DNA from 2 places in the Arthrobacter sp. YAF34 genome. Region 1 is predicted to be linked to the other one. Evidence: predicted binding sites of a transcription regulator. Region 1 holds the regulator's gene; the other holds the start of a gene.

The links. Region 1 encodes HrcA, which represses chaperone genes, less so after heat shock. Its sites were predicted from a motif close to TTNGCACTCGNNNNNNNCGAGTGCNAA; they were not measured.
Region 2: the regulator HrcA is predicted to act here: its motif matches at 14,636-14,662, upstream of groL (chaperonin GroEL).

What each region holds. Positions count from the first base shown of each region.
Region 1 covers NZ_JBFRCV010000001.1:136,557-150,710, forward strand. The annotation lists gene lepA (translation elongation factor 4) at 1-1,213, shown strand, start outside; gene hemW (radical SAM family heme chaperone HemW) at 1,259-2,497, shown strand; gene AB4Y72_RS00650 (DUF4870 domain-containing protein) at 2,640-3,059, opposite strand; gene AB4Y72_RS00655 (DUF3097 domain-containing protein) at 3,201-4,052, opposite strand; gene hrcA (heat-inducible transcriptional repressor HrcA) at 4,414-5,427, shown strand; gene dnaJ (molecular chaperone DnaJ) at 5,491-6,621, shown strand; gene AB4Y72_RS00670 (16S rRNA (uracil(1498)-N(3))-methyltransferase) at 6,624-7,394, shown strand; gene AB4Y72_RS00675 (GerMN domain-containing protein) at 7,469-8,362, opposite strand; gene AB4Y72_RS00680 (NAD-dependent epimerase/dehydratase family protein) at 8,849-9,898, opposite strand; gene AB4Y72_RS00685 (NUDIX domain-containing protein) at 9,895-10,326, opposite strand; gene AB4Y72_RS00690 (class I SAM-dependent methyltransferase) at 10,323-10,976, opposite strand; gene AB4Y72_RS00695 (hypothetical protein) at 11,000-11,125, opposite strand; gene AB4Y72_RS00700 (GNAT family N-acetyltransferase) at 11,404-11,937, opposite strand; gene AB4Y72_RS00705 (GNAT family N-acetyltransferase) at 11,957-12,400, opposite strand; gene AB4Y72_RS00710 (CoA transferase) at 12,577-13,965, shown strand; gene AB4Y72_RS00715 (PhoH family protein) at 14,079-14,154, shown strand, end outside.
Region 2 covers NZ_JBFRCV010000005.1:63,534-80,096, forward strand. The annotation lists gene gcvP (aminomethyl-transferring glycine dehydrogenase) at 1-1,774, shown strand, start outside; gene gcvT (glycine cleavage system aminomethyltransferase GcvT) at 1,787-2,935, shown strand; gene gcvH (glycine cleavage system protein GcvH) at 3,309-3,692, shown strand; gene glyA (serine hydroxymethyltransferase) at 3,689-5,020, shown strand; gene AB4Y72_RS07780 (L-serine ammonia-lyase) at 5,181-6,593, shown strand; gene AB4Y72_RS07785 (TspO/MBR family protein) at 6,677-7,246, opposite strand; gene AB4Y72_RS07790 (lipid II:glycine glycyltransferase FemX) at 7,361-8,434, shown strand; gene AB4Y72_RS07795 (threonine/serine ThrE exporter family protein) at 8,465-9,961, shown strand; gene AB4Y72_RS07800 (siderophore-interacting protein) at 9,998-10,837, opposite strand; gene AB4Y72_RS07805 (uracil-DNA glycosylase) at 10,889-11,671, opposite strand; gene AB4Y72_RS07810 (DUF3263 domain-containing protein) at 11,788-12,129, shown strand; gene AB4Y72_RS07815 (LytR C-terminal domain-containing protein) at 12,223-12,852, shown strand; gene AB4Y72_RS07820 (cold-shock protein) at 13,012-13,215, shown strand; gene AB4Y72_RS07825 (ABC transporter substrate-binding protein) at 13,215-14,549, shown strand; gene groL (chaperonin GroEL) at 14,845-16,479, shown strand.

The DNA of each region.
Region 1 (14,154 bases):
TGACACCTACCGCGGTGTGGTCACCTACGTCCGCGTGGTCGACGGAATGCTGCACCCGCGCGAACGCATCCAGATGATGTCGACCCGCGCGACCCACGAACTCCTCGAGATCGGCGTGAGCTCCCCGGAACCCACCCCGTCCAAGGGCCTCGGCGTCGGTGAAGTGGGCTACCTCATCACCGGTGTGAAGGACGTCCGCCTGTCCAAGGTTGGCGACACGGTCACGAATCTTGCCAAACCCGCCACCGATTCCCTGCCCGGCTATGCCGATGCCAAACCGATGGTCTTCTCCGGCCTCTATCCGCTGGACGGCACGGACTATCCGGTGCTCCGCGATGCGCTGGAGAAGCTGATGCTCAACGATGCCGCCCTGGTGTACGAGCCCGAAACGTCCGCGGCCCTGGGCTTCGGCTTCCGGGTGGGATTCCTGGGCCTGCTGCACCTGGAAATCACCCGGGAGCGGCTCGAACGCGAATACAAGCTGGACCTGATTTCCACCGCCCCCAACGTGGAATACGAGGTGACGCTGGAGGACAAGAAGATCGTCCACGTCACGAACCCCAGCGAATACCCCACCGGCAAGATCGCCGAAGTCCGGGAGCCGATGGTGTCCGCCACCATCCTCGCACCGAATGAGTTCGTCGGCGCCATCATGGAGCTGTGCCAGAGCCGGCGCGGTGTCATGGGCGGCATGGACTACCTCTCCGAGGACCGCGTGGAAATCCGTTACCGCCTGCCCCTGGCCGAGATCGTCTTCGACTTCTTCGACATCCTCAAGTCCAAGACCCGCGGCTACGGATCGCTGGACTGGAAGGCCGACGGCGAACAGGTCGCCGACCTGGTAAAGGTGGACATCATGCTCCAGGGCGAACAGGTGGATGCTTTCTCCGCCATCACGCACCGCGACAAGGCCTACGCCTACGGTGTGATGATGACCGGCAAGCTGCGCGAACTCATTCCGCGGCAGCAGTTCGAGGTCCCCATCCAGGCCGCCATCGGCTCCAGGATCATCGCCCGCGAAAGCATCCGCGCCATCCGCAAGGACGTCCTTGCCAAGTGCTACGGCGGTGACATCACGCGAAAGCGCAAGCTGCTGGAAAAGCAGAAGGAAGGCAAGAAGCGCATGAAGATGGTGGGCCGCGTCGAGGTCCCGCAGGAAGCCTTCATCGCCGCCCTCACCACGGACGAATCCAAGGACAAGGCCAAGAAGTAGCAGTGCTGAACATGATTGTTGCGGCAGCGCCGGCAGGCCGGGCCAATGCCTAGCGTTCTCCCGCTGGGCGACCCGGCGCCGCCGGACGGACTCCTGCCCGCCCAGGCGGCCGAGGGCGCGGATCAGCGCGCCTTCGGACTTTATATGCACATTCCGTTCTGCGCGGTCCGCTGCGGGTACTGCGACTTCAACACCTACACCGCCACCGAGCTCGGCGGCGGTGCCTCCCAGGATGCCTACGCCGCCACCGCGATCGCGGAGGTCGAGTTCGCCGCCCGCGTCCTGAAGGATTCAGGGTTGCCGGCCCGTCCGCTTAGCACGGTCTTCTTCGGCGGCGGGACGCCCACGCTGCTCCCGGCGGAGGACCTGGCGCGCATTCTCACGGCTTCAATCGGTGCCTGGGGCCTGCAGCCCGGCGCCGAGGTGACCACGGAGGCCAACCCGGATTCGGTCACCCCCGAGTCCCTGCGGCTGCTCGCCGACGCCGGGTTCACCCGGGTCTCGTTCGGGATGCAGTCGGCCGTACCGCACGTCCTGAAGGTCCTCGACCGCACCCACACGCCCAGCCGCGTGCCCGAGGTGGTGCGGTGGGCGCGCGATGCTGGCCTCGCGGTCAGCCTGGACCTGATCTACGGCACGCCGGGGGAGTCGCTGGAGGACTGGCGCTATTCGCTCGAGACCGCCCTGTCCTACGCGCCCGATCACATCAGCGCATACGCGCTGATTGTTGAGGAGGGCACCAAACTTGCCGCGCAAATCCGCCGCGGCGAAGTGCCGGGAATCGACGACGACGACCACGCCGCCAAGTATGAACTCGCCGACGAACTGATTTCCGCGGCCGGGCTCGCCTGGTACGAGGTCAGCAACTGGTCCCGCACCCCGGACCAGGCATGCCGGCACAACCTCGCCTATTGGCGCGGGGATGACTGGTGGGGCATCGGGCCCGGGGCGCACTCGCACGTCGGGGGCGTGCGCTGGTGGAACGTCAAGCACCCCACCGCCTACGCCAACCGCCTCGGCGCCGGCGCATCGCCCGCCGCCGGACGCGAAACCCTGGACGCCGAGACCCGCAACGTGGAGCGGGTCATGCTCGAGGCCCGCCTGAACTCCGGGCTCGAGATCCCGAGCCTCGGCGGCCTGGGAGACACGGGCCGGCATGCCGTCGCTGGCCTGATCGCCGACGGCCTGGTGGACCCCGCCGCCGCTTTCAACGGCCGGCTGGTCCTCACGCTCAAAGGCCGGCTGCTGGCCGACGCCGTGGTCCGCAGGATCCTGCCGGACTAGGCCCGCAAGCCTCCGTCCCGGGTGTCGCACAGGCTGCCGCACCGGATGAGGACATACAAAGAGCCGGCCGCTGGACCCTGACGGGCAGCGGCCGGCTCTAGTGTTTGGAAACGGGTGTTGGAAGCCGGTTGTAGAGCCCGGCCTATTTGATCCAGCGCAGGTTGAACTCGTAACGGTGCGGCTGGCCCCGGTTGACGTGAATGCCCGCCGCCACCGAGAAGCAGGTCACGGCGATCCAGATCACGGTGGCAAGGACCGCAAAGAGGTTGCCCACCACGGGAATGAAGACCAGAAGATTGGCGAGCAACGCGGCGAGGGTCGGCGGCAGCGTGAAATTGAGGGCTTCCTTGGACTCCTGCGCCGTGAACGGCCCGCGGTCCTTGAAGATCAAATAGATCAGCAACGAGGGCACGCAGCCCAGAATGCCGCCGAAGTGCGCCAGCGTGGCCCACTGCCGGTCTTCGCTGGCCGTGAGCGGCAGCGCATTTGCCGGAACGCCATGGTACGGGGGCTGGTCGTGGCCAGCCTTGTTGTCCGTGTGTTCGCGTGCGTTATCTGCCAACGTGTAGTCCTTCGGATTGCGGTGATGCGTTGCTGCCGGGGTGATGCCTGGAATAGCTGGGACCGCGCTGGGAGCGCAGTCACCGATTCAAGAATACTTGCTCGGGCGCCTTAACGGAGATCAGAGGCCGGCGTCGGCAGCCTACGGCACGGTGAGGAAGTCAATGACCTCTTCCACCCGGCCCAGCAGGGACGGCTCCAAATCCGCGTAGCTGCGCACAGCCCCCAGGAGTTTCTGCCAGCCAAGACCGATGTCCTCCTTCGTGGAGTGAGGCCACCCGAAAGTCGTCAGGATACCGGTCTTCCAGTCCACGCCGCGGGGGATCACGGGCCAGCGCTCGATCCCGAGAACCGCGGGCCGGATGGCCTGCCACACGTCGACGTAGGGGTGGCCCACAATCAGCACGTTGCCGGCGGCGCCGGGCGAGGCCATCACGGCGTCGGCGATCCGGGACTCCTTGGAGTCGGGCACCAGGTGGTCAACGAGAATGCCGAGACGGCGCCCCGGACCAGGCCGGAACTCCGCCACGGCGGCAGTCAGGTCATCAATGCCGTGAAGGGGTTCGACGACGATGCCCTCCACCCGGAGGTCATCGCCCCAGACTTTCTCGACGAGCTCGGCGTCGTGCTTGCCTTCCACCCAGATCCGGCTGGCCTTCGCCACCTGGGCGCGCTGTCCCGCGACCTGCACCGAGCCCGACGCCGTACGGCCGGCTCCTGCGGCAGGCGCCGCCTTCTTCGGGGCCGGGGGCATCAGCCGGATCGGCTGGCCCTCCAGGAGGAAGCCGAAGCCGAGCCGGAAGGACCGGGATTTGCCCCGCCGGTCCTCCAGCGCCACCACGTGCATGCCGCCGGATTTCTCGACCCGGGTCACGGCGCCCACCCAGCCGGACTGGACCTCCTCGAGGACCATTCCGCGTTCCACCGGGACTTCCGGCAACTGCGTCTTGGCGGGGGCGGATAGGTCCTGGGGTCCCCAGTTCTGGTACGACATCTCTACACGCTTACTTTGCACTCGGATTGAACGGTGGGCAATTGAACGGTGGGCAATTGCACGGTGGGCAGTGGAACACTCCGCGGGCCGGAACCGGGGCCGCTTGTGCCGGACCGCGTGGGGCGGAACAGCAGCAGCTGCGCCGGTCTCGACGCCGACGTGACGGGAAACTCGATCCCGCGGGCCACGCCTGGAGCGAATCCAATGCTAACAACGCGGCGACTCATATTAGACTGGTTAGCACTTAGGCATGTCGAGTGCTAACCCCTGACGAGCCGCGGACCGCCCTTGCACTACTTGTGGACGCGATTCGGAGACGGCGGGCGGCACCGGCGGCGGGACAGTCGATTGGAGGTGGAGCGTGAGCGAACCGCGCAAACTCGAAGTGCTGCGGGCGATCGTGGAGGACTACGTCCATTCCCGCGAGCCCGTTGGTTCCAAAGCACTCGTTGAACGGCACCATCTCGGCGTCTCCAGTGCCACGATCCGCAACGACATGGCGGCGCTGGAAGACGAAGGGCTCATCACCGCACCGCACACGAGTGCAGGCAGGATCCCCACGGACAAGGGCTACCGGCTCTTCGTCGACCAGATCTCGGCGGTCAAGCCACTTTCCCCGGCGGAACGGCGTGCCATTCAGGCGCTGCTGGAAGGGTCCCAGGACCTCGACGACGTCCTGGACCGGACCGTGCGGCTCCTTTCCCAGCTGACCAACCAGGTCGCCGTCGTGCAGTATCCGCTGCTCAGCCGCGCCAAGGTGCGGCACATCGAGTTCGTGCTGCTGGCGCCGCGCAAGGTGCTGATGGTGCTGATAGCGGATACCGGCAAGGTGGAGCAGCGCGTGATCGACGTCGGGCAGGACCTTCCCGACGACGCCGTGGCTGAGCTGCGCACCCGCTTCCTGGCAAGCCTCTCCGGAACACCGCTGAGCCTTCTGCCGCAACTGCTGCCCGCCGTCGTGGCCAGCGAACCGCCGGCGCGCCGCGGAGCAGCCCAGGCCCTGGCCCGCGGCCTGGAGGCCCTGGCCACCAGCAGCCGCGAAGAGCGCATGGTCATGGCCGGCACTGCCAACCTGGCCCGCTCCAACGTGGACTTCCCGCTCAGCATCGGCCCGGTCCTGGAGGCGCTGGAGGAGCAGGTGGTGATGCTTCGCCTGCTCAGCGAAATGGCGGAAGACCCGCGCGGCGTCACCGTCAGCATCGGCCGCGAAAACCCGTACGACGGGCTCGCCGAGGCTTCCGTGGTGGCCACCGCCTACGGGCCGGACGCCACGGCCAAGGTCGGCGTGCTTGGGCCTACCCGGATGGATTACCCCACCACCATGGCCGCCGTCCGCGCGGTGGCCCGCTACCTTTCGAGGATCCTGGGGCCCTGACCGGCCCCAAACATCACGCGACGTCTTGCCCACAGGCAGTACAACAAGGAAGAGATACACACTTTGACCAGCCACTATGACGTTCTTGGAGTCTCCCGCGATGCAACGGGGGAGGAGATCAAGAAGGCCTACCGGAAACTGGCCCGGACCCTGCACCCGGACGTGAACCCGGGGGAGGATGCCTCGGACCGGTTCAAGGCCGTCACCCACGCCTACGAGGTCCTCTCCGATCCGCAGAAGCGCCGGGTCTATGACACCACCGGCAATGAGAACGGCACCGACAACGGTTTCGGCGGCGGCAGCTACTCGGGCCAGGGCTTCGCCTTCCAGGACATCTTCGAGACCTTCTTCGGCGCCGGCGGTGGCCAGGGCGGCCCGGCATCCCGGGTCCGCCGCGGCCAGGACGCGCTCATCAGCGTCCGGATCGATCTCCGCGACGCCGTTTTCGGCGTGAACAAGAAGCTCGAGGTGGACACGGCAGTCGTCTGCCCCACCTGCGAGGGATCGTGCTGCCGCGAGGGCAGCCACCCGGTCCGCTGCGACATCTGTGGCGGCAGCGGCCAGGTCCAGCGTGCCGTGCGCTCGATCCTCGGCCAGGTCATGACGTCGGCCCCCTGCGGATCCTGCGAGGGTTTCGGTACCGTTATCAAGGACCCATGCAACGAGTGCAGCGGCCAGGGCCGGATCCGCAGCCGCCGCTCCCTGACCGTCAAGGTCCCGGCCGGCGTCGCCACCGGCACCCGCATCCAGCTGTCCGGCCAGGGCGAGGCCGGCCCCGCCGGCGGCCCCGCCGGTGATCTGTACGTGGAGATCAGGGTCAACAATGATCCCACCTACGTCCGCGACGGCGACGACCTCCACGCCAGCCTCAACATCCCCATGACGGCCGCAGCGCTCGGCACCGAAATATCCTTGGAGACCTTCGACGGCGAGCAGGAGATCGACGTCAAGGCCGGGACCCAGTCAGGCGAGATCATCACCCTGCGCGGCCTCGGTGTCACGCACCTGCGCGGCCACGGCCGCGGCGACCTGAAGGTGCACCTGCAGGTGGAAACGCCGGTCAAGCTCGATCACGTCCAGGAAGACCTTCTCCGTCAGCTGGCCAAGCACCGCGGCGAACACTTCACGGCGGGAAAGCTTGCCGCCAGCGGCGGTGTCTTCGCCAAACTGCGGGACCGGCTCGGTAACCTGTAGCGGTGAGTAACCCGGTCTTCTTCACCGCCCCTGGCACCCTGGAGTCGCAGGTCCCCGGCTCGGTCTTTGTCCTCGAGGGCGCGGAGGCCCGGCACGCCGTCACCGTCAAGCGGCTCGCCGTCGGGGAGTCCGTGGACATCGCAGACGGCGCCGGCAAGCGCCTGACCGGTACGGTGACCGCCGTCGCGCCGGGCGAGTTGACAGTCGAGTGCGGGGGCATGGCGGACGAGCCGCAGCCCGGCATCCGGCTGGTCCTGGTCCAGGCCCTCGCCAAGGGCGACCGCGACGAGCTTGCGGCCGAAACGGCGACCGAACTGGGCATCGACGCTGTCATTCCGTGGCAGGCGGAGCGGTCCATCGTGCGGTGGAAGGCCGAACGGGCCGCGAAGGCGCACGCCAAGTGGCAATCGGTGGTCACAGCGGCCGCCAAGCAGGCCCGGCGCGCGTGGATCCCGGAGGTCCGCGCCGCCGTCGACAGTACGGGGCTGCAGGCGGCCGTCGCGGCCGCCGACCTGGCGGTCATTCTGCACGAAGATGCCGTCCGGCCGCTGCGGCACGTGCTCGAGTCGTGGCTGGAAACGTCCGCGCCCGACGCCAGAGCCCGTGAAGTGCTGCTGATTGTGGGCCCGGAAGGCGGCATCAGTCCGCGCGAGGTGACCCGGCTGTGCGACGCCGGGGCGGTCACGGCACTCCTGGGGCACCATGTGCTGCGCTCGTCCACCGCGGGACCCGCCGCCACCGTGCTGGCCAGCGACATCCTTGGCCGCTGGTAGCCCGCCGGAGGCGGTCTGACTAGACGCCGGCACGCATGCGGCCGGGCTGGCTGGCCGGGACCGCTTGACCGGAATTACTTGACTGTGAAGCCGCGGGTGTCGAGGAACAGTTCCTTCGCGCTGTCGGCCGGGTCCACCTGGGACACCCGGACCTCGTACCTGCCCGGGCCGAGGTTTGCGGACAGCGTGAACAACCCGGGCTGCGCGGCATCACCCGAAGCAACGGTGTTGCCGTTGAGATAGGCCGTCTTGGCGTTGTCGCCGTCGACTTTAAGGATCTCCCAGCGAAGTTTTCCGCCCTGAACGGTGCTGCGGCCGTTGATCTTGACCGTCCCGTCGGACACTGAATCGCCCTCCTGCGGATCGATGATCCACACCGGCGCCACGAGCCCTGCGCTGCGTGAGGTCGGCGCGCCCAGACGGACGTGGTTGAACGCGACGTAGTCCGTATGGCCGTCGACCAGTATGACGACCTGGACCTGTTGTCCGGAATCGATCAGGCCGGCGCTGGCGGCGGCAGCCGTCGCCGTGTACACCAGCTGCTGAATGGCGCGCTCGGCCATCGCCGCATCGACGTTGCTGTTGAAGGCATCGGCGGAGACGTCAACGGTGATGACGTTCGTGCCGGAAATCGACGTCGCCAGCTTCTTCGGGTTCTGCCAGGGCGTGAAGAAATCCGGGTCCAGCGGCTGCTGGGACATCATGACCCGCAGGGCGCGGGTGACGGGGTTGTCTTGATCGGGAACGTCCCGGAACTCGCGGTAGAGGAACGCGTTGTCGTTGCTCCGGCCGATCCAATACACGGGGGCCTTGTTCGACGCCTGGGCTGTCTCGAGCGGGGCGCTGGTGGTGGGGACGCCCGACGCCGGGACAGGAATGAGTTCCGAGGGGCTGCTGGAGTTCGTGATGCCGCCCTCCGGCGTCGCCACGCAGCCGGACAGGACGAGGGCGGCGGGCAGCACGAGCATCAGCGCGGTACGGCGAAAGCGCCCCGCTGCCGCCTGTTGTACTCCACGCTGCCTGATGCTGCTGTCCCTTCGTGTACCGCCTCCGCGGGCCGCGGTGGCTGATTCGTTTACGGGCGGCAAGGGCCGCCGGTGGCCGCCCACACCGCACCTTCCGGGATGCTGGAAAGGTGCCCGCGGGGGAGCCGATTTCCAGCATTGCATACCGGTGCAGCGCGACAGCCGCGTTTTGGCCCGGGCGGCGGAACTGCAACGGGAACGATATGAGGCCGATACAAAGTTGATACCTAATCGGGCCTGATCACCTGCTGTGCGAGCAGCCCGAGGAGGTGCCGGCTCCAGGGTGCGTGGCCGCGGTTCAGGACGGTCTGCCAAGGCGCGGACTTTGTCAGTGGCCGTGACACGCCCCGGTGCCCAACTAGCTAGCAGCAGGGGCCGTTTTGAGGGCCCAAAACGGCCCCTGCTGCGACCTAGTTGGGGCGAGCCTGCCTAGGCTTCGCCGCCGCCGACCGCTGGCGAGGCCTGATAGCCGGCGAACAGGTTCTCGCGGGCGTAGTCGAGGTAATGCTCGAGGAACGGATCGTCCGCACCTGGCACGATTCCGGCTGCAAACGCCTTCACCAGCCAGTCCACCTGATACGGAATCGTCTGCGCATATGTTCCAACAGGCTCATAGCCCAGGTCGAGGGAGGCTTGCGTGCTCAGGACCAGCGGGGGCCGGAAATCCCAAGGGTGGTCGCCCAGGCCGGCAGGGGCTGTGTCATCCAGCAGCACCTCCTGCCATTCGTGGCCGAGGTGCTGGGCGATTGCCCCCGCGATCTGACGCGCGTTCGGTGCATCCGGATCGGCGCTGTTGAGGATCCGCGAGCCGGGCGCGGCGGCCACCGTTTCCACAAGGGCGGCGGTGTTGACGGCCGCCGTCGTGTGGTCCCCGCCCTTCCCCGCATGGGCTAGAAACACTGACGGCCGCCGGTCGAGAATCCGTTTGACGAACATCCATTCCCGGGGGCGCGCAGCCCCTTCCCCGTGCACCTTCGACGGCCGAACCACCGTCACCGGATGGCCGCTGTCCAGCAGGGCGTTCTCTGCGGCCACTTTGTTGGCGCCGTAGCCCAGCGGGGAATCGTAATTCCCCGTACCGGGCTTCATGGTGGGGTTGCCCTCGACAACGGGGGCGTCAAAGCGCGGCGGGACCACGGAATTGACGTGGTTGCCGGCGGCATCAACATAGACAGCCTTGCTCGACAGCATGACGGCCGACGTGACAGCACTCAGATGAGGAAGAAGCTGCTCGGCGTCGGCCTCGGTGTAACACGCAGCATCGACGAGGAGATCCGCGCCCGCGCCAATGACCCCTGCCAGGGCAGCCGCGTCACGACGTTCCGCCGCTATGAAACGCGCCCCGGCGGCGGCCAGGTCTGCCGGCATCTTCCGCTCGGTCCGGCCGGTCATGTCCACCGCCCAGCCGGAGCTGATGAGGCGCCACGCAATGGCGCGCCCGAGAACACCTGTTCCTCCAAGAATCACGGCCCGTTTCATCGTCCGACTCTAACCGACGGGAAGGACGTGCGTACCTGTACAAGGACGTCGGTGTACCGGCCGTGGGCGAGGTTCAGTCGGAGGGCATCGTCGGGGCTGAGCCAGCGTATTTCCGAGTGCTCGTCCGTGGCCAGATGCGCAGGAACTCCTGACCACGTGTCCAGGACCCAGCCTGAGAGTGCCAACCCGTCGGGTGAGTTCTCGTTGTCCCGGACCGTAAAAGTGGGAGCGGTCGTCGGTGGGATGACGTGGACGGCGACTTCCTCCAGAAGCTCCCTGGCGAGCGCTTCACCGGCTGTTTCGCCGTCCTCGATGTGACCACCAGGAAAGTCCCACGTGTCCGGGTACCACTTCGCCGACGCGACGCGGCGGCACATCAGCACGCCCAGCGGCCCGACGAGAACACCGACAGCAACGCGGTGGGTCAACCGGACCGCCTCGCGAGGATGAATGCTTGCGCGTGCGCCTCGACCGACCGCGGCTCCCGCGTCAGCTGGGCGGCGATGGTGAAGCCTTGGCGGGTGAGGAGTTTGGCAACATCAGCGGGATCGTGCAGCCAGGCGGTGAGAACCACGTCATGTCCATAGGCGCGGTCCATTGTTCGTTGACCGATCCCGGCCTGAAAGCCCAGCAGGACGTGACCGCCGTGACGGGTCACCCGGGCCAGGTCCGTGACAATATCCGGCAGGTGTTCCGGCGGGGTATGGATCACGGAGTACCAGGCGAGCACGCCCCGAAAGCTTCGGCTGGCGTATGGGAGGGCGGCCAGGTCGCCGGTCTTGAAGTGACACTGAGGATGGGAATTCCGGGCTTGGGCAATCATGGCCTCGGACAAGTCCACCCCTTCGATATCGGACAGTCCCAAGGATTCGAGGTGGGAAATCATCCGGCCCGTTCCGCAGCCGGCATCCAGGATGCCGCCGTCGGCTGTCCCGGCGCACAAAGCATCGGCGAACTGCCGAATCATTGCCAGATCCAGCGAAGACTCGAAGGAGGTGTCGGGAAGGGCCCGCGCATACGAGGCCGCCACCGTGTTGTAAGCAGCGCGTACGGAACCAGCAGCACTCTCCTGAATCATGTTGACAGCGGAACCTCTCCGGGTCAGGTATTCGTTATGGCGGCGAGCTGGATCGGGTTCTTTTGTCCGTCCCAGGTGCCTGTCAGGACGAGCCTTTCGAGGAGTTCAAGGTTCGTCGGCTGCAGTTCGGCTTGGTGGAGGATTGCCATGACCGGAAGCCTAACCGCGCCCGCATCACGTCGGACTCCGCCACGCGCCGGTCCGGAGGTGCGCCCGCCTGGGTCTCGCCTGTGGGCTTTCGGTGACGGCGCGGATGGCGGTCACGAACTTTCAGAGGTCGGCAATGGCCTGCTCAATCTGATATTTCGAGACCCGGGCGAGTGATGGGGTGTCGACATAGTATGGATAGGCGATGAGACCAATCGAGTCAGTATGGTCCCGGGTTGCAGGTCCGTATGAATCCAAACCGGGGGCCCGTCCGGCTCGGTTATTTGGCGTGGTGCCAGGCGATACTGTTCGCCGCGGAAAAGACCAGGGAATCCCGCCACCGTCCACGAATAAGTTTGTCGGCCGTCCGAGTTCCGACGTGGACCATCCCGATCTTCTCCAGCACCCTCGCCGAGGCTGTGTTTTCAGGTCTGCAGGTGGCAGTAATCTCCCGGAGTTTAAGGCATTCTTTGCCGAAACGGAGGAGAGAGGCCGCGGCTTCCGTGGCATATCCCTGCCCCCAGTGATCACGATCAATCACGTACCCGAGGTCGCCCCGGCCGTGATCCACCGAGAGTCCGACCGAACCAAAGGGGTCGCCATTGGCGAAAGTGACGGCGAGGGTGAAGTTTGTCCGGACCGCGTCGCCTTGGGCCGCCACGCACATTTCGAGAAATTGCTTTGTGTCGGCGGCCGAATTCGGTCCCCAGTCCACGTATTCGGCGATTCTCACATCAGCGGCAAATGCATGTACCGCCGCGAAGTCATCCACGGTGTACTCGCGGAGCAGGAGACGCTCAGTCTGCAATTCCATGCCCCCATCATGCCTTGGATCAGAACCCGAGAATGTTCAACTCCCCGGCAGACCGGAACCCCAACCGCGCGTAGAAATCCCGTGACTCGGCGGAGGGCGAAAGAATCATCCGTACGGCTTTGACGCTCTGCGAGAACTGAATTGAGGCCTCAACGAGCCGCCCGCCGATGCCGGCGTTCCGGAATGCCGGCAGCACGTAGACGTTTCCCAGATAGACCCACCGTGAATCGGCCGTCCCTGGCTTGGGCATACGCTCGAAAATCATAAGATTGAGCATCCCCACGAGTTCGCCGTCGTTGTCCGCCACAAAGAACTTGCGCGGATTGGCGTCCATCCAGTCCGTAAAGACGGTGTCGAAGGCCGGATCTTCCTCGTGGGCAGGCTGCTGTTCCGCTGCCCACGTGGCTCTCAGTGCCGCCAGGCCGGGCACATCACTAGGTCGGCTTTCGCGAATGGTGATCATGGAATCACCCTACGTCCGCGGTGTGACCACGTTCTGACGGAGAACGGCCATTGGAATGCTTGGGTTTCGTCGCCGCCAGGGCGGCCTCGTCCTGCTGACGGAGACCACATTGATACTTTTGGTCGATCTTGACGATTATCGGGCGCCGAATGAGAGTTGAGCCGGAGGTGCACACTATGCCCACGGAACAGAATCTGCTCACCGAAATTCTTGCGGCCCTGCCCGGCATCGACGCAAGCGGCCTCAGCTTCGAAACGGACGGTGGCTTGCCGTCGGTGTTTCCGGTTTCCGAGCTCGCCAGCAGCGCTCTCGCCGCGGCCGCTCTCAGCGCGGCACGATTCGTCGGATCCGGACGGGTGACCGTGAATCGCAAGCTCGCGTCGGCCTGGTTCGCCAGATCGATTTACCCGCTGGGCTGGACCCTGCCTTCGCCTTGGGACCCGATAGCCGGCGACTACCCAACGCGGGACGGATGGATCCGGCTCCATACCAACGCTCCACACCACCGAGCGGCTGCGCTCTCGGTCCTCGACGCCGGCAACTCTCCCGATCGTGTCGTGGTCGGGGCCGCGGTTCTAACGTGGGACGGTGACGAACTCGAATCGGCAATCATCGCCGCCGGGGGCTGCGCTGCCGTCATGCGGACGCCCGACGAGTGGCGCAGCAGCCCGCAAGGCCTCGCTGTGGCGACGGAACCGCTCATCGCATGGCGTGATCTCGGACCCGGCCCGGACCGTGGGCAGTCGGGCACGGCGGGCCGACCTCTTGCCGGGGTGCGGGTCCTCGATCTGACTCGAGTCCTTGCCGGGCCGGTCGCGACACGCTTCCTCGCCCTGCTCGGCGCGGACGTCCTCCGAATCGACCCGCCCGGCTGGGACGAGAGCATCATTCCCGAAGTCACGCTCGGCAAACGCACCACCCGGCTGGACCTCGCCCTGAGCGTCGACCGCGCATCGTTCACAGAACTGCTCGCGGCCACGGACGTTATGGTCCACGGCTACCGGCCAGCCGCGCTCGAGCGGCTCGGCTTCGGCGACCACGACCGTCAGCTGATTCGCCCCGGCCTCATCGACATCTCCCTCGACGCGTACGGCTGGAGCGGACCACTCGCCGGTCGCCGCGGCTTCGACAGTCTCGTCCAAATGAGCACCGGCATCGCCCACGCCGGCATGGTCGACACCGGCGCGGACCGTCCCGTTCCCCTCCCGGTCCAGGCGCTGGACCATGCCACCGGATACCTCCTTTCGGCAGCGACCCTCAGCGCGCTCACCCACCGGCGCGACACCAGTACTGGCCGCTCGGCCCGGCTCTCCCTCGCCCGGACGGCCCACCTCCTCATGCCCTACCGCGGCGAAGGGAACCACAGCCCGTTTCCCGTCCTGACCGGGGACGACTTTGAGGCCCAACAGGAAGCCACGAGCTGGGGGCCCGCAAAACGGCTGCGCCAACCGGTCCGCATCGAAGGCATCGAACTGCACGCCGGCCCGGCGCGTGATCTCGGTCTCGACGAGCCGCAATGGCACCGCCGGGGCCAGACCGGCGTCGGGCGCGCCGCGCTGGCGTAAGATGGAAGCACCCGTTGACCCGGGCCGCGGACGGTGCGAACCGCCGCCGGCACGGATCCCCGGGACCGACCATATTCATACTGGAGGGGACCAGAGGCCCGCGGGCCAACACCATGACTGAAGCAGCGAACGGCAAGGCCCGGTTCAGCGCCGGAGAGCGCACCGCAGGGGAATTCCCCCACTCCCTAC
Region 2 (16,563 bases), on a different contig from region 1:
GGCCTCGCTGAAGGCCGCCGGCCTGGACGTGCTTCACACCTCCTTCTTCGACACCATCACCGTTTCCGTGCCGGGCCGGGCAGCAGAGATCATCGCGGCAGCCGACGCCAAGGGCGTCAACCTGCGCGCCATCGACGCCGACACCGTTGGCATCTCCGCCGATGAGGCCACGACTGTGCATATCGTCGCCGACGTCATCGCCGCGTTCGGCGCGTCCGTGACGGACACGGATGAAGGGTTCGGCCTGGACCCCGCCCTCGAGCGCACCTCCGACTACCTGCAGCACCCGGTGTTCAACACGCACCGCTCGGAAACGCAGCTGCTGCGCTACATCCGCCGCCTCTCGGACCGCGACCTCGCCCTGGACCGCACCATGATCCCGCTGGGTTCGTGCACCATGAAGCTGAACGCCACGGCCGAGATGGAAGCCATCTCCTGGCCGGAGTTCGCCTCCATCCACCCCTTCGCCCCGGAATCCCAGACCGCCGGCTGGCGCGAACTGATCGAGGACCTCGAAGCCCAGCTGACCGAGATCACCGGCTACGACCAGGTCTCCATCCAGCCCAACGCCGGATCCCAGGGCGAGCTCGCGGGCCTGCTGGCGATCCGCGGCTACCACCTCTCCCGCGGGGATGCCCAGCGCAACGTCTGCCTCATCCCGGCCTCCGCGCACGGCACGAACGCGGCCTCGGCCGTGCTCGCCGGCATGAAGGTGGTCGTGGTGGCCACCGCGTCGGACGGCACGATCGACCATGCGGACCTCACCGCCAAAATCGAGGCCAACCAGGACGCCCTGTCCTGCATCATGATCACCTACCCGTCCACCCACGGGGTGTACGACGCCGATGTGCGCGAGGTCTGCGACGCGATCCACGCCGCCGGCGGCCAGGTCTACATCGACGGCGCCAACCTCAACGCCCTCGTCGGGCTGGCCCAGCCCGGCATGTTCGGCGGCGACGTCTCGCACCTGAACCTGCACAAGACCTTCTGCATCCCGCACGGCGGCGGCGGACCCGGCGTCGGCCCGGTCGCTGCCAAGGCCCACCTGGCACCGTTCATGCCAGGCAACGCGGCTGACCCGGCCAACGGCGCCGACGGCACCCCGATCTCCGCTTCCCGCTATGGCTCGGCCGGCGTCCTGCCGATCTCTTGGGCCTACGTGAAGCTCATGGGCGGCCGGGGCCTCACCGAGGCCACCAAGTCGGCCCTGCTCGCGGCGAACTACATCGCGGCCCGCCTGAACGATTCGTTCCCGGTCCTCTACACCGGCGAAGGCGGCCTGGTGGCGCACGAGTGCATCCTGGACCTGCGCGAGCTCACGGCCAAGACCGGCGTGACCGCCGAGGACGTGGCCAAGCGCCTGATCGACTATGGCTTCCACGCCCCGACGCTCGCGTTCCCGGTGGCAGGCACCCTGATGGTGGAGCCCACCGAATCCGAGGACCTGGGCGAGATTGACCGATTCATCACGGCCATGATCTCCATCCGCGCCGAAATCGACCAGGTGGCCCACGGCGACTTCACCGTGGAGCACAGCCCGCTGCGCAACGCCCCGCACACCGCCGCCGCCGTGATCAGCACCGACTGGGCCCGCGAATACCCGCGCGAGCAGGCCGTCTTCCCGGTCCACACGCTCAGGCAGGACAAGTACTTCCCGCCGGTCGGCCGGATCGACGGCGCCGCGGGGGACCGCAACCTGATCTGCTCGTGCCCTCCCCTCGAAGCCTTCGAGGATCACGCTGACGACTCCGCCACCTCCGACTCCGCCAAATAAGGACAGCCAACGATGACTGAGAACTACACGGCCCTGTATGAAGAGCACAAGAAACTCGGCGCTTCCTTCACTGACTTCGGTGGCTGGCAGATGCCGCTGAAGTACAGCTCCGAACTCGCCGAGCACCACGCCGTCCGCAAGTCCGCGGGCCTGTTCGACCTCTCCCACATGGGCGAAGTCTGGGTCACCGGCCCGGACGCCGCCGCCTTCCTGGACTACGCCCTGGTCGGCAAGATCTCCGCGATGGCGATTGGCAAAGCGAAGTACTCGCTGATCTGCAACGAGGACGGCGGCATCATCGACGACCTCATCACCTACCGCCGCGGCGAAGAGAAGTTCCTCGTGGTCCCCAACGCCGGAAACGCCAAGGTCGTGGCCGCAGCCCTGGCCGAGCGCGCCGCTGCCGGAAAGGAAGGCGGATTCGACGTCACCGTCCAGGACGCCTCGGCCGAAACCTCGCTGATCGCCGTGCAGGGCCCCAAAGCGGAGGAAATCCTGCTGCGCCTGGTTCCGGCCGCGCAGCATGAGCTCGTCACCGGCCTGAAGTACTACGCCGCGGTGGACGTCCCCTTCCTCGTGGGCGGCACCAGCCAGGACCTCCTGCTGGCCCGCACCGGCTACACCGGTGAAGACGGCTTCGAGATCTTCGTGGCCAACGAGGACGCCGCCGCGCTGTGGCAGGCCCTCGTCGCTATTGCCGACGACGGCGAGCTGACGCCGGCCGGCCTGGCGTCCCGCGATTCGCTCCGGCTCGAAGCCGGCATGCCGCTCTACGGCAATGAGCTTTCCCTCGAAGGCGACCCCTTCGCCGCCGGACTGGGTCCCGTCGTAGCCCTCTCCAAGGAAGGCGACTTCATCGGCAAGGCCGCACTGGCCGCCAAGAAGGAAGCCGGCGCCGGATCTACCACGGGCCGCAAGCTCGTCGGGCTCAAGGGCTTGGGCCGCAGGGCCGGCCGCGGCCACTACCCGGTCCTCAAGGACGGCAACGTGGTCGGCGAAGTCACCTCCGGGCAGCCCTCACCCACCCTGGGCTACCCGGTGGCGATGGCCTACGTCGACGTCGAATTCACTGAGCCCGGCACGGCCCTGGACATCGACCTGCGCGGCAAGTCCGAGCCCTTCGAAGTGGTCGCACTGCCGTTCTACAAGCGCCAAAAGTAGCCGAAGCGGTCCCGGGGGCTGCGTGACTGTGGTTGCGTGAGCCCGTCGGGTCCGACATCCTCTGCATGCTCGGTCGCGAAGACGCCCGCTGGGCGGACGTGACGCTCCCGAAGGGGCCCACGCCGTCCGGGTTCCCTGGCCGAGCTTGCGAGGTTAGGGGGACGGCGGGGAGCATGCTGCCGGATGTCGGGCCCGAAGGGGCCCTGCAGCTCACCTCGGTTTCAACTCACCTCCCGTTCCAGGCGTCATTGGGGGCGCCTTCGAACGCCACAGGTGCTGGGTATGTACCGATACCAACCCCGCTTATCCCGCCGCCCAACCCAGCCACAATTGATTTAGCACCAACGACCACTCCAAGACTTAGGAAAAACACATGGCAAAAGTTGCCCCTGAACTGCAGTACTCCGACGAGCACGAGTGGGTTGCACGCGAGGCCGGGAACGTTGTGTCCATCGGCATCTCCGCCGTCGCCACGGACGCCCTCGGCGACATCGTCTACGTGGACCTGCCCGAGGTCGGCTCCGCGGTGACCGCGGGGGAGACCTGCGGCGAGGTCGAGTCGACCAAGTCCGTCTCGGACCTGTACGCCCCCGTGACGGGCGAGGTCACCGAAATCAACCCCGCCGTCGTTGACGACCCCGCACTGATCAACAGCGACCCGTACGGTGCCGGCTGGCTCTTCAAGGTCGCCGCGGAGTCCGACGGCCCGCTGCTGTCCGCCCAGGACTACGCGTCCAAGAACGGCGGCGAGCTGTGAGCGCGGCAGCCGCAGGCACCAACACCGCCGTGTTTGAGCAGGTCGTTTCCCCGAGCCTGGACGCCGAACTGTCCGCCCTGGACCCGGAGATCGCCGCGAGGATCGACGCTGAGCTCACCCGCCAGCGCGACGGCCTGGAAATGATCGCCTCGGAGAACCACACCGCCAAGGCCGTCATGCAGGCGCAGGGCTCCGTGCTGACCAACAAGTACGCCGAGGGCTACCCGGGCAAGCGCTACTACGGCGGCTGCGAGCACGTTGACGTGATCGAACAGCTCGCCATCGACCGGGTCAAGGCCCTGTTCGGCGCCGAGTACGCCAACGTCCAGCCGCACTCCGGGGCGCAGGCCAACGCCTCCGTCATGCACGCCCTGATCCGTCCGGGCGACACCATCATGGGCCTGAACCTGGCCCACGGCGGGCACCTGACGCACGGCATGAAGATCAACTTCTCCGGCCGGCTCTACAACGTCATCCCCTACCAGGTCCGTGAAGAGGACCACCGGATCGACATGGCCGAGGTCGAACGCCTGGCCCAGGAGCACAAGCCGCAGCTGATCGTTGCCGGCTGGTCCGCGTACGCCCGGCAGCTGGACTTCGCCGAGTTCCGCCGGATCGCGGACTCGGTGGGCGCCTACCTCATGGTGGACATGGCCCACTTTGCCGGGCTCGTGGCCGCGGGTCTGCACCCGTCGCCGGTGCCGCACGCCCACGTCACCACCTCCACCACGCACAAGACCCTCGCCGGTCCGCGCGGCGGCATCATCCTCTCCAACGACGCCGACATCGCCAAGAAGATCAACTCGGCCGTGTTCCCCGGACAGCAGGGCGGCCCGCTGGAGCACGTCATCGCCGGCAAAGCCGTGGCCTTCAAGATCGCCGCGTCCCCGGAGTTCAAGGAGCGCCAGGAGCGTGTGCTGGCCGGCGCGAGGATCCTCGCCGAGCGCCTGGTCCAGCCGGACGTCACCGCCCAGGGGATCAACGTGATCTCCGGGGGCACCGATGTGCACCTGGTCCTCGTGGACCTGCGCAACTGCGTGCTCAACGGTCAGGAAGCCGAGGACCGCCTCGCGGCGATCGACATCACCGTCAACCGCAACGCCGTCCCGTTCGATCCGCGCCCGCCGATGGTCACCTCGGGGCTGCGGATCGGCACCCCTGCCCTGGCCACCCGCGGTTTCGGCGAAGCGGCCTTCGCCGAGGTTGCGGACATCATCGCCGAGGCCCTGATCGCCGACGCCGATGCGGACCTGTCCGGTCTGCGCTCACGGGTGGAGGCCCTCGCCGCTGCCCACCCGCTTTACCCCTCGGTTGATAACCTCGCCTAAGCGACGTATCACTGAAAGAAGACACGACGCCGGGCGGGTTGCGGCCAGAAGCCGCCGCCCGGCGTCGTGCATCAGGCAGGACTGCCGCCGACCGGCGGCCGCACCTCCTACCGGCAAGACCCTCTGCCGGGCCACAGCAAGACCTAGTTAGGAACCGACAATGGCTGTTGGAGTCTTTGACCTTTTTTCCATCGGAATTGGGCCATCCAGCTCGCACACCGTGGGCCCCATGCGGGCCGCCGCCGTCTTCGCCGAAGAACTCAAGGCTTCCGGGGACCTGGAGAAGGTGGCCTCGCTGCGGGTTGACCTCTACGGATCCCTCGCCGCCACGGGCCACGGCCACGGCACCATGACCGCCATCCTGCTCGGGCTCGAGGGCTTCCACCCCGAGCTGATCCTCCCCGAGGAAGTGGAGGTCCGGCTCGCCGCGATCGCCGAGACCGGCACCCTGCAGCTGGCCGGGGCCGGTGATGGGAACGGTGTTCCCCTGCCCTACGGTGTGAAGGACATGATCCTGCGGCCGCTGACCATCCTGCCCCGGCACACCAACGGGATGACCTTCACGGTCTCCGACGCCGACGGCGAAGTCCTGCACAAGGCGACGTTCTTCTCGGTCGGCGGCGGCTTCATTGTCCGCGAAGGCGAGGAAGACGCGGCCCTGAAGGAACTCGCCGAGTCGAAGAAGGAACTTCCCCTGCCCTTCCGCACTGCCGCGGAACTGCTGGGCCGCTGCCAGTCCAAGGGCCTCTCGATCGGCGACATTATGTTCGTCAACGAACGCGCCTCCCGCACCGAAGAGGAGATCCGGGAGGGCCTTCTGCACATCTATTCGGTGATGGAGGGCTGCGTCGAGGTCAGCCTCAAACGCGTTGGGCTGCTGCCCGGCGGGCTCAAGGTGCGGCGCCGCGCGCCCGACTGGCACGAACGCCTGATGAAGGAAGACAAGGACCGGGATCCGAAGTACTGGCAGGAATGGGTCAACCTCATCGCCCTGGCCGTGAACGAGGAAAACGCCTCCGGCGGCCGCGTGGTCACCGCCCCCACGAACGGTGCCGCGGGCATCATCCCCGCCGTGCTCTACTATGCGCTGCACTTCGCCCCCGGGATGGACAAGGCAACCCAGCAGGACCGCGACGATACCATCGTTAAGTTCCTGCTGACCGCGGCTGCCATCGGGGTGCTGTACAAGGAGCAGGCATCGATTTCCGGCGCCGAAGTCGGCTGCCAGGGCGAGGTGGGCTCGGCGTCGTCGATGGCCGCCGCCGGCCTGGCCGAGGTCATGGGCGGCACGCCCCAGCAGGTGGAGAACGCCGCGGAAATCGCGATGGAACACAATCTGGGCCTGACTTGTGATCCTATCGGCGGGCTCGTCCAGGTCCCGTGCATTGAACGCAACGCGATCGCCGCGGCGAAGGCCATCAACGCCGCCAAGATGGCCCTGTGGGGCGACGGCACCCACCGGGTCTCCCTGGACGAGGTGATTGTGACCATGCGCGAGACCGGCAAGGACATGAGCTCCAAGTACAAGGAAACCGCGATGGGCGGCCTCGCCGTGAACGTGGTGGAGTGCTGACGGGCTGCCGCCGCCGGTAGCCGCTGGCTGTGCAGCCGTCAGTTGTGCAGCCGTCAGTTGTGCAGCCGTCAGTTGTGCAGCCGTCAGTTGTGCAGCGCGGCCCACAGATTCAGCGAGGCCGCGAACACGATCCAGGACAGGTAGGGCAGCATCAGCAGCCCCGCCGTCCGGCTGATGGGCCCGAAGAGCACCACGGTCACCGCCACGGCGACGGCCAGCGCCACGATGATCACGAACGCAATCCACAGCGCAGGCGTCCCCAGCGCCGGGTACAGGGCAAAGAAGACCGGGGTCCACAGCAGGTTCAGCCCCAGCTGGACGCCGTAGGCGGTGAGGGCCGTCCGCTTGTTCGGTGTCCGGGGCCCTTCGGCATGGCTGCGCCAGACCAGCCATGCCGCGACTGCCATGGCGGTGTACAGGACGGTCCACACTGGGCCGAACACCCAGTTGGGCGGGGACCACGGGGCCTTGTCCGCCGTGGCGTACCAGCCGTTGACGTGGTTGGCGGTGGCCAGGCCGCCGAGCGCCGCAACGAGCGCCGACGCGCCGAGGAACAAAATCAGTGCGATCACCTGTGAGCCGCTGCCGGCGCGTCGCGACCGGCCGCCGGCCTGCCCGGGAGGGCCCTCCAGCGGTTGCTGCTGCGCGTGCATGAGACCAGCGTAACCGCCTTGGCCGGACAGGCGGCAGGGTCCGGACCGATAGACTTGGGGCTGCATGTCCGCATACCGCCGAAGCTCGTACCGCAATGATTGGATGCCGCACCCTTGCGTGAATTCACTGCCCGCTTTGCCTCTGCCGAAGAGATAGCCAACTGGGATGCCCACGTCACGGCGAACCCCAATGGCGGCAATCTCTTGCAATCGGAAGCGTTCGCCGAGGTCAAGCAGCACTTTGGCTGGAAGCCCCTGCACCTCGTCTACGAGACCGCCGACTACACCAGCTACAACCTGGTCTTGGAGAAGTCCTTTCCGCTGCTCGGCAAGCTCTGGTACCTGATCAAAGGCCCCGACGTAGCGTCCGTCGAGGACATTCCCGGGATCACCGCCGCCAACGCGGACTTCGTGAAACGGGCCAAGCTGGGCGTCTTCGCGATCAAGATCGAGCCGGATATCATCCTCTCCGACGACGCCACCCGGGTCCTCGAGGCGGCGGGACTGGTCAAAACCCACAACCTGCAGCCCAACGACTCCACGGCGCTTCTCGACATTGCGCCGGAGGAAAACCAGCTGCTGCGCAACCTCCACTCCCGCGGCCGCAACGCCGTGCGCCGCGCCATCCGCGAGGGCGTCGAGGTCCGCAACGTCGAGCCCACGGAAGAGAACTTCCGGGCCATGTACTCCCTGATGACCACCACCGTGGAGGCCAAATCCCAGGTCCGCGTCCGCGAGTATGAGTACTACCGCCAGTTCTGGACCAACTTCCTGAAGCGGGACCAGGGCAGGCTCCTCTTCGTGTACGAAAACGGCGTACCCTCGGTCGGCGCGTTCGTGATCAACTACGGCCGCAAGGGAACGTACAAGGACGGGGGCTCACTGCAGAAGCGCAGCCAGTACGGTGACTCGCACCTTGTGCAGTGGACTGCGATCAACCAAGTCAAGGACCTCGGCTGCACCGAATACGACTTCTGCGGGACCCCGCCGAGCGACAAGCTCAAGGACACCTCGAACCCCTTCCACGGGCTGGGCTTGTTCAAGACCAGCTTCAGCAAGACCGTGACCGACTTCGTTGGCTGCTATGACCAGGTCCTCAGCCCGCTGAAGTACAAGGCCTGGATGACGGCTGGGGAGCGCGTGGCGCGCCAGCTTTACACCCGACGCACGGGCCAGCAGTTTTACTAAACGAGCGGCAAGGACAGTGAGGAGGCCGGAATGAATACACAACCCGACGGCCGCCGCAGGCCGCCCACGGACGGACTGCCCCGGACCGAACCGATGTCGGCCATGCAGGTGCGCCAAAACGCCGCGGCCAAGCGCATGCTGCGGCGGCTGGTGCAGGGGGAAAACCCGCCAACGGCACCGCTGAGCATCGTGGACCGGCTCGCCGGCAGCCCCTACGCCAACCCGATGATCCAGGTCGGCGGGGTGGACGCCTCAGCCCGCAAGACCATCGACTTCGCCTTGAAACTGGCGGAATCCATGTTCCGGTACGGCGCCGGCGCCCTCGAAGTCGAAACCAGTATCATCGCCATCACCGCCGCGCTGGGGCTGAAGCACATCGAGGTGGACATCACCAACCAGTCGGTGGCCATCAACTATGCCCCAAAGGACCAGACGCCCATCTCCCTGCTGCGCGTCGTGCGGTCCTGGACCAACAACTACGCCGGACTCTCGCAGGTCCACCAGCTGGTCACGGACATCGTGGCCGGCGGGGTCGGCCGCGAGGAAGCGGTGCGCCGGCTCGAGGACATCACCCGCAGCGCCAAGCCGTTCCCGCGGTGGATGGTCACCGTGGCCTTTGGCGTGTTCTCCGCCGTTTTCGTGGGTGTCCTGGGCGGCGGACTGGGCGCCTCGATGGTCGCGTTCGTGTCCAACCTGCTTGTCAGCCTGCTGGCCCGCCAGCTGGGCCGCTGGCGTACCCCGGACTTCTTCATCACGGCCGCGTGTTCGTTCCTGGTGACCATCATCGCCCTCCTGCTGTGGCGTTTCGGCAGCCCGCTGGGAGTGCAGATTGCCCCCGAGATCGTGGTGGTCGGCGGGATCCTGCTGCTCCTGCCGACCGGACGGCTCGTATCCTCCGTGCAGGATGCGATCAACGGCTTCCCCGTCACGGCGGCCGGCCGGTTCCTGTCCACCATGCTGACCTTCGGGGCACTGGTCGCCGGCATAGCCGTCGGCTTCGTCGTGGGAAACATGGCCGGCATGGCGCCGATCGACGTCACCAAAACATTCCCGCCCAAGTATGCCTTGTGGGTGATCGTCATCCTGATCGCCATTGCGGTGCTGATGATCGGCATCACCGAACAGACCAGCCTGAGGCTGCTGCTTCCGACGGCGGCCGTCGGTGTAGTGGGCTATCTGGTTCTGATCGGGGGTGATGCCCTGGGCATCGGGTCCCGGTTCGCGCCGGCCCTCGCCGCCGTCGTGATCGGCCTGCTGGCCCGGGTAGTGGCGCTCCGCATGGGTGCTCCCCAGCTGGTCGTCGCTGTCCCGGCGGCGTTGATCCTGCTCCCCGGCCTCACTATATTCCGGTCCATGTATGTACTGACCATCGAGGAATCGAAGATTCTCATGGGTGCCGGCGGCATGCTCAACGCCGGGGCCATCGTGCTCGGCGTCGCGGCCGGCATCGTGCTCGGCGACACCCTGGCCCGGCCCCTGACGCGGAGCCTGGCCAGCAACGAACGGCGCCGGGCCCGCCGCCGCTAGGCCGTCCGGCCAGCGGCGCCTTTGGACCTTGTGCCGTTAGATCTTGCCTATCGGCAGCTTCTTCTCGGCCTGGAAGTCGTCCTCCACCCGGCCCTGGGCCCAGTAGCCCGAGAGGGACACCTGGGTCCGCTCCAGCCCGCGCTGCACGTAGAAGACCTCCCGGAGGCCCTTCATGGAGCCCCGCTCGCCGTGGGCAAACACCTGCACCCGGCCCTCGGGCCACTCGGCGTCGCGGACTGCCGCTACCAACAGTTCGCTCTCACCGGCGGGGCGGCCGCCGCGCAGCAGCCAGTGCAGTTCGACGCCGGCAGGCGCCGCGAGCCCCTGGATGTCGGCGTCGCTGTCCACCTCGAGAATGGCGAGGCCGCGCGCATCTTGCGGCAGCGACTCAATGGCGGCGCCGATGGCCGGCAGCGCCGATTCATCACCGGCAAACAGATACCAGTCGGCCGCCGGGTCCGGGTTGTAGCCGCCACCCGGGCCCGTGAACGTCAGACGGTCGCCGGGCTTGGCCGCTGCCGCCCACGGGCCGGCCAGGCCTTCATCGCCGTGGACGACGAAGTCGATGGCGAGTTCCTGGGCCGCCGTGTCCACCCAGCGGACCGTGTAGGTCCTGGTGAACGGCCACTGGCTGCGCGGCATCGATTCCCGGATCGCCCACAGGTCCAGAGGGTCCGGGTAGTCGATCCCGGGCTGCGGAAATACGATCTTGACGTACCGGTCCACATAGTCGTTGTTGACGTATCCGGCGAAACCGGGGCCGCCGGCGATGATCCGCACCATGTGCGGGGAGAGCTCTTCCCGGCGCAGGACCGTCAGGTCCGTCTGGGGGCGGGAGTTCCGGTTGGCGGTGGTGGCGGCGGGGGCGGAGGTCATGCTGCTAAGCCTAACCAAGAACCCGTCCGGCAACCGTGGCCGGGAGGCCTGTTACGGCAGCGGGGGCAGTTCCCAATCCACCGTTCCGTCGCCCTGCTCCTGCAGCAGGTCGTTGGTGCGGCTGAACGGCCGGGACCCGAAGAAGCCGCGCGAGGCCGAGAGCGGGCTGGGGTGTGCGCTGGCGAGCACGGCGGCAGAGCCGAGCAGGGGCCGCGCGGACTCGGCGTCCTTGCCCCACAGGATCCCCACGAGGGGAGCCGGGCCCGCACCGTCCGCGGATGCACGGTTCGCGACTGCCCGGATGGCGGCCGTCGTGACGGCCTCCCAGCCTTTGTTCCGGTGCGACCCCGCCGCGCCAGCCCGGACACTGAGAACCCTGTTGAGCAGCAGCACGCCCTGGTCCGCCCAGTGGCCGAGGTCCCCATGGACGCGCGGCGGGAAGCCGAGATCGGCCTGAAGTTCCTTGTACATGTTCGCGAGGCTGCGGGGGATCGGCCGGGTGGCGCCATCCACGGCGAAGGACAGCCCCACGGCGTGCCCCGGTGTCGGATAGGGGTCCTGGCCCACGATCAGGACCCGGACGCCGGCCAGCGGCTGCCGGAAAGCGCGCAGGACGTTCGACGGCGATGGCAGCACCTCGTGCCCCGCGGCCGCCTCGCCGGCCAGGAAGGCCAGGACTTCCCGCAGCTGCGGCTCCACCGGGGCCAGCGCCTCCGCCCAGTCCGGGGCGACCAGCTCATGGAGCGGCCGCCGCGCCAGGTCCGCGAAACTGAGGTCGTCGGCGGCTGCGGGTTCCAGCTCGAACAAGGCATCGGAATCAAACACAGGTCCCATTCTTCCGCAGGTCCGTCCCGGCCGCCTCCGCCGGCACCGCGAGTCAAATGACAACCTTGTCGTTTCGGCCGTAGCATGGGACTGACTTTTTACCGGATCCAGCCAGGGAGTGTGTCGTGGCCGAAACAGCGCAAGAGCACGTGCTCGCGGGGGATTCTGACGATGTTTCCGACGCCGTCGCGAGTCCAGGAGGGGTGGCCGAGGAGTCGCCTCTTAGTCCCCGTGACCAGCAGATGCTGGCCCTCGAGCGGCAGTGGTGGAAGTATGCGGGGGCCAAGGAACAGGCCATCCGGGAGCTGTTCGATCTTTCCGCTACGCACTACTACCAGATCCTCAACGCCCTCATCGATACCGAGGATGCTCTGGCCCACGATCCCATGCTGGTCAAGAGATTGCGTAGACTACGTACATCACGCCAACGTGCCCGAACTGCCCGCCGTCTGGGAACAGATTCGTAAAGTCGCGTCACGCGCGGCCGGTTGCGCAGGTCCTCTTGTGTCCGCTTCCGGCTTCGGGCACCCGTATGAAATCAGCAAGGACGTCGTTTTACCATGACCAAATACGCTCGGGATGAATTTGATCGGGTCCCGGAGACCTCCACCCGGCAGGGTGTCCACCGGGCAGCTGCCGCATCGCGTCGCCGGAGCCTCGCGCCCATCCTGGCGGCGGGCTGCGTGGCCCTGGCCATCGGACTGGTGGCCTTCCTGATCCTGCCGAAGCTCGGCTTTTCCGCGGGACAGGCCGCGAACGTGACGGCCGGCGCCAGTGCGTCTGCCACGAGCACGGCGAGCCCCGGCTCCGCCACCCCCAGCCCCGCGCAGACGCGTCCCGAGGCCGCAGGCACCGCCCCGGCGGCGTCGCCCTCAGCGACGCCCAGCGCCAGCGCCACTGCCACAGCTGCCGGTGTGGACAAGACGCAGCCGGTGACGGTCTACAACGGGACCACCACCGCCGGCCTCGCCAACCGCGTCGGCGGTACTGTCAGCTCCGCCGGTTGGGTCGTGGCCGAGAAGGGAAACTGGAGCGGCGTCCCGCAACAAACGTCAGTGATTTTCTACAGCAGCGCCGATCAGAAGGGCAACGCGAAGGCCCTGGGAACGCTCCTCGGCATCGACACCCTCGAGGAGTCCGCCGAGTTCAACACGCCGCTCGTCGTGGTGATCGGACCCGGCTTCCAGTAGGCCAATCCGGTTACGCCTCAATAACTATTAGCCGGCGGCCCTGCCCGCCGGCGGCGTTCCTGGGGGACGCTGTGAGTACAGTATCTGCGGATTTCTCTTCGCATTCCGCGGCACACATCGAGGTGGGCCGCACGCAAGCTAGCTGAAAGTGTGGACGCCATGGCACTGGGAACCGTCAAATGGTTCAACGCCGAAAAGGGCTACGGCTTTATCACCGTGGATGGTTCCGAAGACGACGTCTTCGTGCATTGGTCCGCGATCGTCGGGGAAGGCTACCGCGCCCTGGATGAGGGCCAGCGGGTGGAGCTGGAAATCGGCGAGGGCGAAAAGGGCCCGCAGGCTGATAGCGTTCGGCCCGCCTAGTGGCACTTTCTGCCGTCACGAAGAGCCCGCGGGACCCGGCCCGGCGCCGTACCGGACGTTTCTCGTTGGGCCGCGCCCTTGCCGCGGGAACGGTTTCCGCCCTGGCGCTGACAGGCTGCCTGGGTCCGTCCGGCAGCGCCCGCGTAGCCAGCGCTGACGCCAGCGGTGACGGCACCCTGCGCATCGGCCTGCTCCTGGACAACACGGGGCAGCAGAACTTCCTCAACGCCCCCCAGCTCGCGGCGGCAAAGCTTGCCATCAAGGACATCAACGCCGCCGGCGGCCACAAGGGCAAGCCCGTGGAGCTGCTGCCGGAAACCATCAGCACGGACACCGCCGCCCAGGCCAAAGCGCTCGTGGCCGCCAAGGCCGACGTCGTGATCGGCCCGACCGATTCCAGCCGCGCCCCCGCCGCCATCGACGTGCTCGCGAACGCCAAAGTCGCGGTCATCTCGCCAGCCAACTCGGCCGGCGCACTGAGTAACTACAAGAACGGCGGCTACTATTTCCGCACCTCGGCGGCCGACACCGCCCAGGCGTCAGTCCTCGCCAAGCTGGCCAAAGACGGCGGCGCCAAGACCCTGGCGGTCCTGCACGAGGAAGGCGACTACGGCAAGGACGTTGCCGACGCCGTCGCTAGCGCGGCCAAACAGTCCGGCATGGACGCCGTCGCGGACGCCGAGTTCAAACCGGGCCACGCGGACCAGGCTGCCGCCGCCCTGAAAGCGGCGAACCCGGACGCCGTGGTCCTGGTCGCGCGCGAAGGCGCCCAGGGCGCCGTCGCGGAGCTGAACAACGTCGGCCTTGCCGGCAAGAAACTCGTCCTCAGCGACGGAGCAGTCAACCAGTACGGCTCCGGACTGGGCGCACGCGCCCTGGACGGCGCACGCGGAATCCTGCCCGGCGTCTTCCCCTCCACCGACTTTCAGGCGGGCCTCGTCGCCGTCGATCCCGGTCTGAAGGACATGACCTTCGCCGCCGAGACGTACGACGCCGTCATCCTGGCCGCCCTCGCCGCCGCAGCGGCAGAGGACGACGCCGGAACCTCCATCGCGGCGTCCCTCGTCGGCGTCTCGGGCGGAACCACAGCCGGGGGCGGTAAGCCAGGCGGCCAGCCCGCCAGCCAGGGCCCCAGCCAGGCCTGCACGACGTACAAGGCCTGCGTCGACGTCCTGCGGGCGGGCAAGCGGCCGGACTATGACGGTAAGTCCGGCCGGATCAACTTCGATTCCCGCGGCGACATCACGCAGGCGAACTATGTGGTCTACACCTATGGCGGGGACAACCAGTCCACGATGACCGGCACGGAAGTCGCCAGCAGCAGCGGCGGCTGATCGCTCCTAGCGTATTGGCCGCCCGGAGCGGGCGGTTCGGGCCGGGCACTGCTTGCACTCTCCCCGGGGGAGTGCTAATTATTGAGTTAGCACTCCAGCGCACTGACTGCTAACACGACGCCCGGTCCGTCCGGCCGCGAAGTGGAGCGGCCGGTCCAGGAGCTGAAGAAACACCTTGCTGGGGTGAGATCCCGGGCCCAGCGGCATACAGAGGCCGCCGGGTAGGGGTCGTCCGTCGCGGGCACCACAGCGAAGGTTCATTCTTAACGACTGTCCCGAAAGGACTACTGCCGTTATGGCCAAGATCATTGCATTTGATGAAGAGGCACGCCGCGGTCTTGAGCGGGGCCTGAACATCCTCGCCGACGCCGTCAAGGTCACCCTCGGCCCGCGGGGACGCAACGTCGTCCTCGAAAAGAAGTGGGGCGCCCCCACGATCACCAACGATGGTGTTTCCATCGCCAAGGAGATCGAGCTGGACGATCCTTACGAGAAGATCGGCGCCGAGCTGGTCAAGGAAGTTGCCAAGAAGACGGACGACGTCGCTGGCGACGGCACCACCACCGCTACGGTTCTGGCACAGGCACTGGTCAAGGAAGGCCTGCGCAACGTCGCGGCCGGCGCTGACCCGCTGTCCCTCAAGCGCGGCATCGAGAAGGCTGTTGAGGCCGTCACGGTCGAGCTCCTGGCCTCCGCCAAGGAAATCGAGACCAAGGAAGAGATCGCCGCCACCGCGTCCATCTCCGCCGGCGACAACGAGATCGGCGCCCTGATTGCCGAAGCCCTCGACAAGGTCGGCAAGGAAGGCGTCATCACGGTCGAGGAGTCGAACACGTTCGGCCTCGAGCTGGAGCTCACCGAAGGCATGCGCTTCGATAAGGGCTACATCTCCGCTTACTTCGTCACCGACGCCGAGCGCCAGGAAACGGTCCTTGAGGACCCGTACATCCTGATCGTCAACTCCAAGATCTCCAACGTCAAGGAACTGGTTGCTGTCCTCGAAAAGGTCATGCAGTCCAACAAGCCGCTGCTGATCATTGCCGAAGACATCGAGGGCGAGGCCCTGGCCACCCTGATCGTCAACAAGATCCGCGGCACCTTCAAGTCCGTTGCCGTCAAGGCTCCGGGCTTCGGCGACCGCCGCAAGGCGCAGCTGGCCGACATCGCCATCCTCACCGGTGGCCAGGTCATCTCCGAGGAAGTCGGACTCAAGCTTGAGACCGCCGGACTCGAACTCCTCGGCAAGGCCCGCAAGGTTGTTGTCACCAAGGATGAGACCACGATCGTCGAGGGTGCAGGCGACGCCGACCAGATCGCCGGCCGCGTGTCCCAGATCCGCGCCGAGATCGAGAACTCGGATTCCGACTACGACCGCGAGAAGCTGCAGGAGCGCCTGGCCAAGCTGGCCGGCGGCGTTGCAGTCATCAAGGCCGGAGCCGCAACCGAGGTTGAGCTCAAGGAACGCAAGCACCGCATTGAGGACGCTGTCCGCAACGCAAAGGCTGCCGTTGAAGAGGGCATCGTCGCCGGCGGTGGCGTTGCCCTGATCCAGGCCGGCGCCAAGGCCTTCGCGAACCTGCAGCTCTCCGGCGACGAAGCGACCGGGGCGAACATCGTCCGCGTCGCCATCGACGCCCCGCTCAAGCAGATCGCCTTCAACGCCGGCCTCGAGCCCGGCGTCGTGGTGGACAAGGTCCGCGGCCTGCCCGCAGGCCACGGCCTCAACGCCGCCACCGGCGAGTACGTTGACCTGCTGGCCGCCGGCATCAACGACCCGGTCAAGGTGACCCGCTCTGCCCTGCAGAACGCGGCCTCCATCGCCGGCCTGTTCCTCACCACCGAGGCCGTTGTGGCCGACAAGCCGGAGAAGAACTCCCCGGCTATGGGCGGCGACGACATGGGCGGCATGGGCGGCATGGGCGGTTTCTAACCCTCTGGCGTCCAGCCACCTGAACTGACGAGTTCACCTCAGTAGTTCAACGACGGCGGTCCCACCTTCGGGTGGGGCCGCCGC